3 regions of the Serratia sp. Sp408 genome follow, and region 2 is predicted to be linked to each of the others. Evidence: predicted binding sites of a transcription regulator. Region 2 holds the regulator's gene; each other region holds the start of a gene.
What was found. The regulator sigma-54, encoded in region 2, starts transcription at its own class of promoters, with help from an activator protein. The targets are predictions, from matches to a motif close to GTTGGCACANNTTTCGCTNT.
Positions count from the first base shown of each region.

Region 1: a site for sigma-54 is predicted at 1,788-1,807, ahead of glnK (P-II family nitrogen regulator). Genes of this name have one in related genera too.
Region 3: a site for sigma-54 is predicted at 1,575-1,594, ahead of glnA (glutamate--ammonia ligase). Genes of this name have one in related genera too.

Region 1 covers NZ_JBXUFT010000001.1:214,750-217,995, forward strand. Annotated here, with positions in the region: gene AC2AXP_RS01055 (SmdB family multidrug efflux ABC transporter permease/ATP-binding protein) at 1-1,562, shown strand, start outside; gene glnK (P-II family nitrogen regulator) at 1,857-2,195, shown strand; gene amtB (ammonium transporter AmtB) at 2,232-3,246, shown strand, end outside.
Region 2 covers NZ_JBXUFT010000002.1:224,316-227,561, reverse strand. Annotated here, with positions in the region: gene ptsN (PTS IIA-like nitrogen regulatory protein PtsN) at 1-249, opposite strand, end outside; gene hpf (ribosome hibernation promoting factor) at 513-800, opposite strand; gene rpoN (RNA polymerase factor sigma-54) at 824-2,257, opposite strand; gene lptB (LPS export ABC transporter ATP-binding protein) at 2,308-3,033, opposite strand; gene lptA (lipopolysaccharide ABC transporter substrate-binding protein LptA) at 3,040-3,246, opposite strand, start outside.
Region 3 covers NZ_JBXUFT010000010.1:14,423-17,668, forward strand. Annotated here, with positions in the region: gene glnA (glutamate--ammonia ligase) at 85-1,494, opposite strand; gene typA (ribosome-dependent GTPase TypA) at 1,866-3,246, shown strand, end outside.

The DNA.
Region 1 (3,246 bases), on a different contig from region 2:
TGCTGGAGCTGCTGGCGGCGGCACTGCACTATTTTCAGGCGATTTTGTTTAATCAGGCGGCGGTCGGCGTGGTGCAGCGTCTGCGCACCGACGTGATGGACGCCGCGCTGCGTCAGCCGCTGAGCGCGTTTGATACCCAGCCGGTCGGGCAGTTGATTTCCCGCGTCACCAACGATACCGAAGTGATTAAGGATCTGTACGTGATGGTGGTCTCCACCGTGCTGAAAAGCGCGGCGCTGATCGGCGCGATGCTGGTGGCGATGTTCAGTCTCGATTGGCGCATGGCGCTGGTAGCGATCTGCATCTTCCCGGCGGTTTTGATCGTAATGGGTATTTACCAATATTACAGCACGCCAATTGTGCGGCGGGTGCGCAGCTATCTGGCGGATATCAACGACGGTTTTAACGAAGTGATCAACGGCATGGGGGTGATCCAGCAGTTCCGTCAGCAGCTTCGCTTTGGCGAGCGCATGAGCAATGCCAGTTGGTCGCATTATACTGCGCGCATGCAGACGCTGCGGCTGGACGGCTTTCTGCTGCGGCCACTACTCAGTCTGTTCTCGGCGCTGGTGCTGTGTGGCTTACTGATGCTGTTTGGCTTCAGCGGCGAAGGGAGCATCGGCGTTGGGGTTCTGTACGCTTTTATCAATTATCTCGGTCGGCTGAATGAGCCGCTGATCGAGCTGACGTCGCAGCAATCGATTTTGCAGCAGGCGGTGGTGGCCGGCGAGCGTATCTTTGAGCTGATGGATCGTCGTCAGCAGAGTTACGGTACCGACGAACATCCATTGGCAAGCGGCCGCATCGAAATCGACAACCTGACCTTCGCTTATCGTGAAGACAAAAAGGTGCTGCAACATATCTCGTTGCAGGTGCCGTCACGCGGTTTCGTGGCGCTGGTCGGCCATACCGGCAGTGGCAAAAGTACTCTGGCCAACCTGTTGATGGGCTATTATCCGGTCAATGAAGGGGAAATACGGCTGGATGGCCGACCGCTGTCGAGTCTGTCGCACCGTACCTTGCGCCAAGGGGTGGCGATGGTGCAGCAGGATCCGGTGGTAGTGGCCGAATCGGTGCTGGCCAACGTGACGCTTGGCCGCAATATCAGCGAACAGGCCGTATGGCAGGCGCTGGAAACCGTACAGTTGGCGGAACTGGTGCGGGGGTTCCCACAGGGGATCCACACGCGGCTTGGCGAACAGGGCAATAATCTGTCGGTCGGGCAAAAGCAACTGCTGGCGATGGCGCGGGTGCTGGTGCTGGCACCGCAGATCCTGATCCTTGACGAAGCCACCGCCAATATCGACTCCGGTACCGAACAAGCGATCCAGCGCGCGCTGCGGCTGATTCGCGAGCACACCACGCTGGTGGTGATCGCTCACCGTTTGTCGACCATTGTCGATGCGGACTCGATACTGGTGTTGCACCGCGGGCATGCGGTGGAGCAGGGCCATCATCAGCAACTGCTGGCGCAAAAAGGCCGTTATTACCAGATGTATCAGTTACAGTTGGTGGGTGAAGAGCTGGCCGCCAGCAGCCGTGAAGATATCCAAACGGCATGATCTGTTCTCGGGAGCCATTGCGGCTCCCGCATTAATCCTCTCGCACCACAATCAGGCAGCGTGCCAGGTAAAATGCCCTGCCATGCACCCTCACGGCGCACGCTGCACAATTGCAGTGCACACTAATTGACCACCGTTGCATATCGATCCTTGCTGGGCGCGGCTTTCGTCGTCGGCGATTGCCCTTATGCTGGGTAATTGGCTGAAACTGCATATAAAACCATTTATGGCACAACCTTTGCTTTATTAGCCTGGTACCCAGGGTGAGTTTGGGCTTAATCGTGGAGAGGCAATATGAAGCTGGTTACCGTGGTGATCAAACCGTTCAAATTGGAGGACGTGCGTGAAGCCCTATCCTCTGTAGGTATTCAAGGGCTGACCGTAACCGAAGTGAAAGGGTTCGGACGCCAGAAAGGGCATGCCGAGCTTTATCGCGGTGCCGAATACAGCGTCAACTTTTTACCAAAGGTCAAAATCGATATCGCCATCGCTGACGATCAATTAGATGAAGTGGTTGATGTCATTAGTAAAGCTGCCTACACCGGCAAAATCGGTGACGGCAAGATTTTCGTTGCCGAATTGCAACGTGTTATTCGCATACGCACCGGCGAAACAGATGAAGCAGCACTGTAAACACTGGCTCAGTTAAGTAGATGGGATGGATTGATAATGAAAAAACTTTTATCCATGTTGGGCCTGAGTACGGTGACCCTGGTTCCCTCTTTGGCTCTGGCCGCTCCGGCGGTAGCAGACAAGGCAGACAACGCGTTTATGATGATTTGCACCGCGTTGGTGCTGTTTATGACCTTACCTGGCGTGGCGCTGTTTTACGGCGGTTTACTGCGCTCAAAAAACGTCCTGTCGATGCTGACGCAGGTTACCGTTACCTTTGCATTGGTGTGCGTACTGTGGGTGCTGTACGGTTATAGCCTGGCCTTCAGCGAAGGCAACGCCTTTTTTGGCGGGTTTGAAACGGCGATGCTGAAAGGCATCGGTATTGACAGCGTTACAGGCACCTTCAGCCAAATGATCCACGTAGCGTTCCAATGCTCCTTCGCCTGCATTACCGTGGCGCTGATAGTCGGTGGCTTCGCCGAACGCATTCGTTTTTCTGCGGTGGTGATTTTTGCCGCCATCTGGTTCACCATTTCCTATCTGCCGGTGGCGCATATGGTGTGGGGCGGCGGTTTCCTGGCGGCGGACGGTGCGCTGGACTTCGCTGGCGGCACCGTGGTGCATATCAACGCCGCAAGCGCCGGCCTGGTGGGGGCTTACCTGTTGGGCAAGCGCGCCGGCTTTGGCAAAGAAGCGTTCAAACCGCATAACTTGCCAATGGTGTTTACCGGGGCTTCGATTCTGTATATCGGCTGGTTTGGCTTCAACGCCGGCTCGGCCAGCGCGGCCAACGGCATTGCGGCATTGGCGTTCCTTAATACCGTGGTTGCTACCGCAGGCGCGATCCTTTCCTGGACCTTTGCCGAATGGATTGTGCGTGGCAAGCCGTCGCTGCTGGGGGCATGCTCCGGCTGCATCGCCGGACTGGTTGCCGTAACGCCGGCCGCAGGCACCGTTGGTGTGGGGGGCGCGTTAATCATTGGTCTGGTGGGCGGCGTTGCCGGCCTGTGGGGCGTGGTCACGCTGAAGAAATGGCTGAAAGTGGACGACACCTGTGATGTCTTCGGCG
Region 2 (3,246 bases):
GCCAACGGCCCGCAGGGTGTCCTCTTCCAGTTTTCCATGGGGTATGGCAATGCCGTTGCCAATACCGGTGCTGCCCATGCGCTCACGGGTGAGAACCGCGTCAAACACCACCTGCGGCGGCAGGTTAAGTTGTTTGGCTGCCAGCTCGCTGATAATTTCCAGAGCGCGTTTCTTGCTGTTGCAGTGTACCGAGCTTCTGGTGCACTCGATACTCAGTACCGAGCTTAATTGCATTGTTTCGTTGTTCATCTCATCTTCACTTGAAGCCATGCTTATCAGGCTGTTTTACTGGCCATTCTGGCCCCGGGCAGTGCTCGAACTCTTGCGTACTTACGTGTGCGCAAGAGTTCTGCTTGCTGGTCGTGCCAAACTACCTGCGCCAATCACGCCTGAAAAGATGGCTTTCGCCTGTTTTAACCCTGATTACCGTTCGGCGCGTTACCCATACAGGTAACGCGCCGATAGCTGAGGCTGCGTTAAGCAGCACCTCTGGCGGAAAGTGGCCCAGAGTGTCAGTGTTGCTTCAGTTTGTCTTTATGTTTGTTCAATTGACGCGCCAGTTTATCAATCAGGCAGTCAATTGCAGCATACATATCTTCTTTTTCCGAGGTGGCGTGCAACTCGCCTCCATTCACGTGCAGCGTCGCTTCTGCGATCTGCTGCACTTTTTCCACACTTAGAACGACATACACCTGATTGATCCGATCGAAATACTGTTCGAGTTTGGCAAATTTGGCGTTCACAAACTCACGCAATGGATCGGTGATGACGATGTGGTGTCCGGTAATGTTGAGCTGCATAATGTCTTCCTTCTCTATAGAGGTCAAACCAACTGTTTACGCTGGTTCGACGGCGGGATGGACAAAGACTCTCGGTACTTGGCGACGGTGCGCCGCGCCACCATGATCCCCTGATCGGAAAGCAGGGTGGCCAGTTTGCTGTCGCTCAGCGGTTTGGCGGGGTTTTCCGCCGCGATCAATTTCTTCACCAGTGCACGAATGGCCGTCGAGGAGGCTTCGCCGCCGCTGTCGGTGTTCACGTGGCTTGAGAAGAAATACTTCAATTCGAAAATACCGCGCGGGCTGTGCAGGAACTTCTGCGTGGTCACGCGTGAGATCGTCGATTCATGCATATCCACGGCCTGTGCGATATCCGCCAGTACCATGGGTTTCATAAATTCCTCACCTTGTTCAAAGAACGCTTCCTGCTGCTCGACGATGCAGCGTGTGACTTTCAGTAGCGTATCGTTACGGCTTTCCAGGCTTTTGATCAGCCACTTGGCTTCCTGCAGGTTACTGCGGATAAACTGGCCATCGGCTTCGCTACGCGAACTGTTGCCCAGTGCGGCATATTGCTGGTTGATCTTCAGACGCGGAATGCTGTCGGCGTTAAGTTCCACCGCCCACTTGCCCTGCACCTTGCGCACCAGCACATCGGGAATGACGTACTCCGATTCACCGGTGTTGATCGACTGCCCCGGGCGTGGGTCGAGTGACTGAATCAGCAGCATCGCTTCTTTCAGTGTATCTTCTTTTAGCCGGGTTGATCGCATCAGGCTGCGAAAGTCGTGATTGGCCAGCAAATCCAGGTGATCGCTGATGATCTGCCGTGCTTCGTTGAGGTATGGGGTGTCTTTGGCATACTGGGAAAGCTGAATCAGCAGGCAGTCGCGCAGGTCACGAGCCGCCACGCCGATAGGATCGAAACGCTGAACGCGTTTCAGTACGGCTTCCACTTCGTCCATCGAGACATTCTCGTCGCCAATGCTTTCCAGAATGTCTTCCAGCGGAACGGTAAGGTAGCCAGTATCGTCCACGGCATCGACGATCGAGGTGGCAATGGCGGCATCGGTATCTGAAAACGGCGTCAGATCCACCTGCCACATCAGGTAGTCTTGCAGCGTTTGGGTGGTTTCGCCCTGATAGACCGGCAGCTCGTCGTCGCTGTAGTCGGTACCGGTGCCGGATGGCGTACCGGCGGTGTAGATTTCATCCCAGGTGGCGTCCAGCGGCAGCTCTTCCGGCATGTCCTTCTGTTCCAGTGCCTCGCGGGTGTCCAGGCCTTCGGTCTCGGTGGTTTCCTTTGCGTCGATCTCGTCGTGCAGGTCGGTTTGTTCAAGCAGCGGGTTGCTCTCTAACGCCAGTTGGATCTCCTGCTGGAGTTCAAGCGTGGACAGCTGCAGCAAGCGAATTGCCTGCTGTAGCTGGGGGGTCATGGCCAGTTGTTGACTGAACCTGAGTTGCAAACCTTGCTTCATAGTCTTTTTTCTACTTCCGTTAACCGCCGTCCGTCAGGATCAGCTGGCAATCACAGGCGGAATTCTTCGCCCAGATAAACGCGTTTCACCTGTTCGTCGGCCAAAATGGCGTCCGGCGTGCCATGGGCGATCAGTTTACCCTGGCTGACGATATAGGCGCGTTCACACACGTCCAGCGTTTCGCGCACGTTATGGTCGGTGATCAGCACGCCCAGGCCGCTGTCACGCAGGTGCTCGATGATTTTCTTGATGTCGATAACGGAAATCGGGTCAACCCCGGCAAACGGCTCATCCAGCAGGATGAATTTCGGGTTGGCGGCCAGCGCGCGGGCAATTTCGACGCGGCGGCGTTCACCACCGGACAGTGCCTGGCCAAGGTTGTCGCGCAGATGGGAAATATGGAACTCTTCCATCAGTTCGTTGGCGCGGTCGGCGCGCTGTTCGCTGGTCAGGTCCTCGCGAATTTCCAGCACCGCCATCAGGTTGTCATACACGCTCAGACGGCGGAAAATCGACGCCTCCTGCGGCAGATAGCCGATACCGCGGCGCGCACGGGCGTGCAGCGGCAGGATGCTGATGTCTTCGTCGTCAATCACGATGCGGCCAGCGTCACGCTGTACAATGCCGACCACCATGTAGAACGTGGTGGTTTTGCCAGCGCCGTTTGGCCCCAACAGGCCGACGATTTCGCCGGAATTCACTTTCAGGCTGACGTCTTCAACGACTTTGCGGCCCTTGTAGGCTTTCGCCAGATTTTCTGCGATGAGTGTTGCCATAGGTAATTAGTTGCTCTTTTTCTGCTGCCCGTTTTTGTCCTGCAACTGCGACGGTACCAGCACCGTCTTCACGCGGTTGCCTTTATCGCTGTACGCCTGCATCTGCTGCTGCTGCACCAGATAGGTGATGCGATCGCCTTTGACATTGCTGTCGAGCTGTTCCAGATAGGCATTGCCGGTCAGGGTAACCAGCTGCGGCGCCACATCGTAACG
Region 3 (3,246 bases), on a different contig from region 2:
CGAAGATGGGCTGAAAGTTTCCACGGCAACAAAAAAACGACAACTAAAATTGGTTGCGCCACGCGCGGTGGCGCAGATGATGCTTTAAACGCTGTAGTACAGTTCGAACTCAACCGGGTGTGGCGTCATGCGCACGCGGTCCATTTCTTCTTTACGCAAATCGATGTAGGCATCGATCGCATCGTCGGTGAACACGCCGCCACGGGTCAGGAACTCGCGGTCTTCGCTCAGTGCAGCCAGCGCTTCGTCCAGTGAACCGGCCACTTTTGGAATCTCGGCTTCTTCTTCCGGCGGCAGGTCGTACAGGTTTTTATCCATGGCATCACCAGGGTGGATCTTGTTGATGATACCGTCCAGGCCTGCCATCAGCAGGGCAGCGAAGCACAGGTACGGGTTGGCAGCCGGATCCGGGAAGCGAGCTTCGATACGGCGTGCTTTCGGGCTGGCAACCACTGGAATACGGATGGATGCGGAGCGGTTACGGGCAGAATAAGCCAGCATAACCGGTGCTTCGTAGCCTGGGACCAGACGCTTGTAAGAGTTGGTGGTCGGGTTGGCCAGGGCGTTGATGGCTTTTGCGTGCTTGATGATGCCGCCAATGTAGAACAGGGCAGTTTCGGACAGGCCGCCGTATTTGTCGCCAGCGAACAGGTTGGTGCCGTTCTTGGACAGCGACATGTGGCAGTGCATGCCGGAACCGTTGTCGCCGAACATAGGTTTTGGCATAAAGGTCGCGGTTTTGCCAAATGCGTGAGCCACGTTGTGCACCACGTATTTGTAAATCTGGATTTCGTCGGCTTTCTTGGTCATGGTGTTGAAGCGGGTTGCCACTTCGTTCTGACCGGCGGTTGCCACTTCATGGTGGTGCGCTTCAACCACCAGACCCATTTCTTCCATGGTCAGACACATGGTTGAACGCAGATCCTGTGATGAGTCGACCGGTGGAACCGGGAAGTAGCCGCCCTTCACCGCTGGACGGTGGCCTTTGTTGCCGCCTTCGTATTTGGTGCCGGAGTTCCATGCGCCTTCGATGTCGTCGATGGCAACATGGGAACCGCGGATGCTGCTGCCGAAACGGATATCGTCAAACAGGAAGAACTCAGGTTCTGGCCCGAACAGTACGGTGTCGGCAATGCCGGAAGAGCGCAGGAAATCTTCTGCACGCTTGGAAATGGAACGCGGGTCGCGATCGTAGCCCTGCATGGTGCCTGGCTCAAGAATGTCGCAGCGAATAATCAGCGTGGATTCTTCGTAGAACGGATCCAGCACCGCGGTGCTGGCGTCTGGCATCAGTACCATGTCAGATTCGTTAATGCCTTTCCAGCCGCCGATCGAGGAGCCGTCAAACATCTTGCCTTCTTCGAAGAAGTCGGCATTTACCTGATGCGCAGGAATGGTGACGTGCTGTTCTTTACCCTTGGTGTCAGTGAAACGCAGGTCTACGAATTTCACTTCATGCTCATTCAGCATCGTCAAAACGTGTTCAGCGGACATACTTAACTCTCCCGGATTTATCATTGTCGTCGTCGTGGAACGAATCTGTGGTTCTGGCTTTTTTTCGCCCTGTATAGACTAAAGCGAAAACTGTGCCAACTTTATAAAAGCGGGGTAATCACCATTCTGTGCGGCTTTTACCCAATCTGAGTATGCACCATTAGTGATGCATTGCACCATTGAAGTGCAAAAGCAGCGCCGTTAAGCACCAAGATGGTGCAAAAGTGCACCTGCTGGTGCTTTTTGCACCGTGAAAGGGATCACAAACTGACCTGGACACAGTTGTTTATAAGAGATGGTTGTGATCTTGTTTAGTACCTCGCTTAATACGTGTACAATAGCGCGCTATTTCTAATGCCTGAGGCAAAGCTGTGATCGAAAATTTGCGTAACATCGCCATTATTGCCCACGTTGACCATGGTAAGACCACCCTGGTTGACAAACTGCTGCAACAATCCGGTACTTTCGGAGAGCGTGTAGAAGCCACCGAACGCGTAATGGACTCCAACGATTTGGAGAAAGAGCGTGGGATTACCATCCTCGCAAAAAACACCGCCATTAATTGGAAAGACTACCGCATCAACATCGTGGATACCCCAGGACACGCCGACTTCGGCGGCGAGGTTGAGCGTGTGATGTCAATGGTTGACTCGGTGCTGCTGGTTGTGGATGCAATGGATGGCCCAATGCCGCAAACCCGCTTCGTGACCAAAAAGGCATTTGCCAACGGTCTGAAGCCGATCGTGGTAATCAACAAGGTTGACCGCCCTGGCGCGCGTCCAGATTGGGTTGTTGATCAGGTCTTCGACCTGTTCGTTAACCTCGACGCTACCGACGAGCAGCTCGACTTCCCAATCATCTATGCTTCTGCATTGATGGGGATCGCCGGTACTGACCACAACGACATGGCGGAAGACATGACCCCGCTGTATCAGGCTATCGTCGACCACGTGTCTGCACCGCAGGTTGAGCTGGAAGCACCGTTCCAGATGCAAATCTCCCAGTTGGACTACAACAACTATCTGGGCGTAATCGGTATCGGCCGTATCAAGCGTGGCAAAGTGAAGCCAAACCAGCAGGTCACCATCATCGATAGCGAAGGTAAAACTCGCAACGGTAAAGTGGGCAAAGTGCTGGGCCACATGGGTCTGGAGCGTATCGAGTCCACCCTGGCTGAAGCGGGCGACATCATCGCTATCACCGGTTTGGGCGAACTGAACATCTCCGACACCATCTGTGACACCTCTGCGGTGGAAGCACTGCCGGCGCTGTCTGTTGATGAGCCGACCGTCACCATGTTCTTCAACGTCAACACCTCACCATTCTGTGGTAAAGAAGGTAAGTTCGTGACTTCGCGTCAAATCCTTGAGCGTCTGAACAAGGAACTGGTGCACAACGTGGCACTGCGCGTTGAAGAAACCGAAGATGCTGACGCATTCCGCGTATCTGGCCGTGGTGAGCTTCACCTGTCGGTACTGATCGAAAACATGCGTCGTGAAGGTTTCGAACTGGCGGTATCCCGTCCGAAAGTTATCTTCCGTGAAATCGATGGCCGTAAACAAGAGCCATTCGAAAACGTTACGCTGGACATCGAAGAACAGCACCAGGGTTCCGTGATGCAAGCCATGGGTGAGCGTAAAGCTGACCTGAAAAACATGGATCCAGACGGTAAAGGTCGTGTGCGTCTCGACTACGTGATCCCAAGTCGTGGCTTGATCGGTTTCCGTAACGAGTTCATGACCATGACCTCGG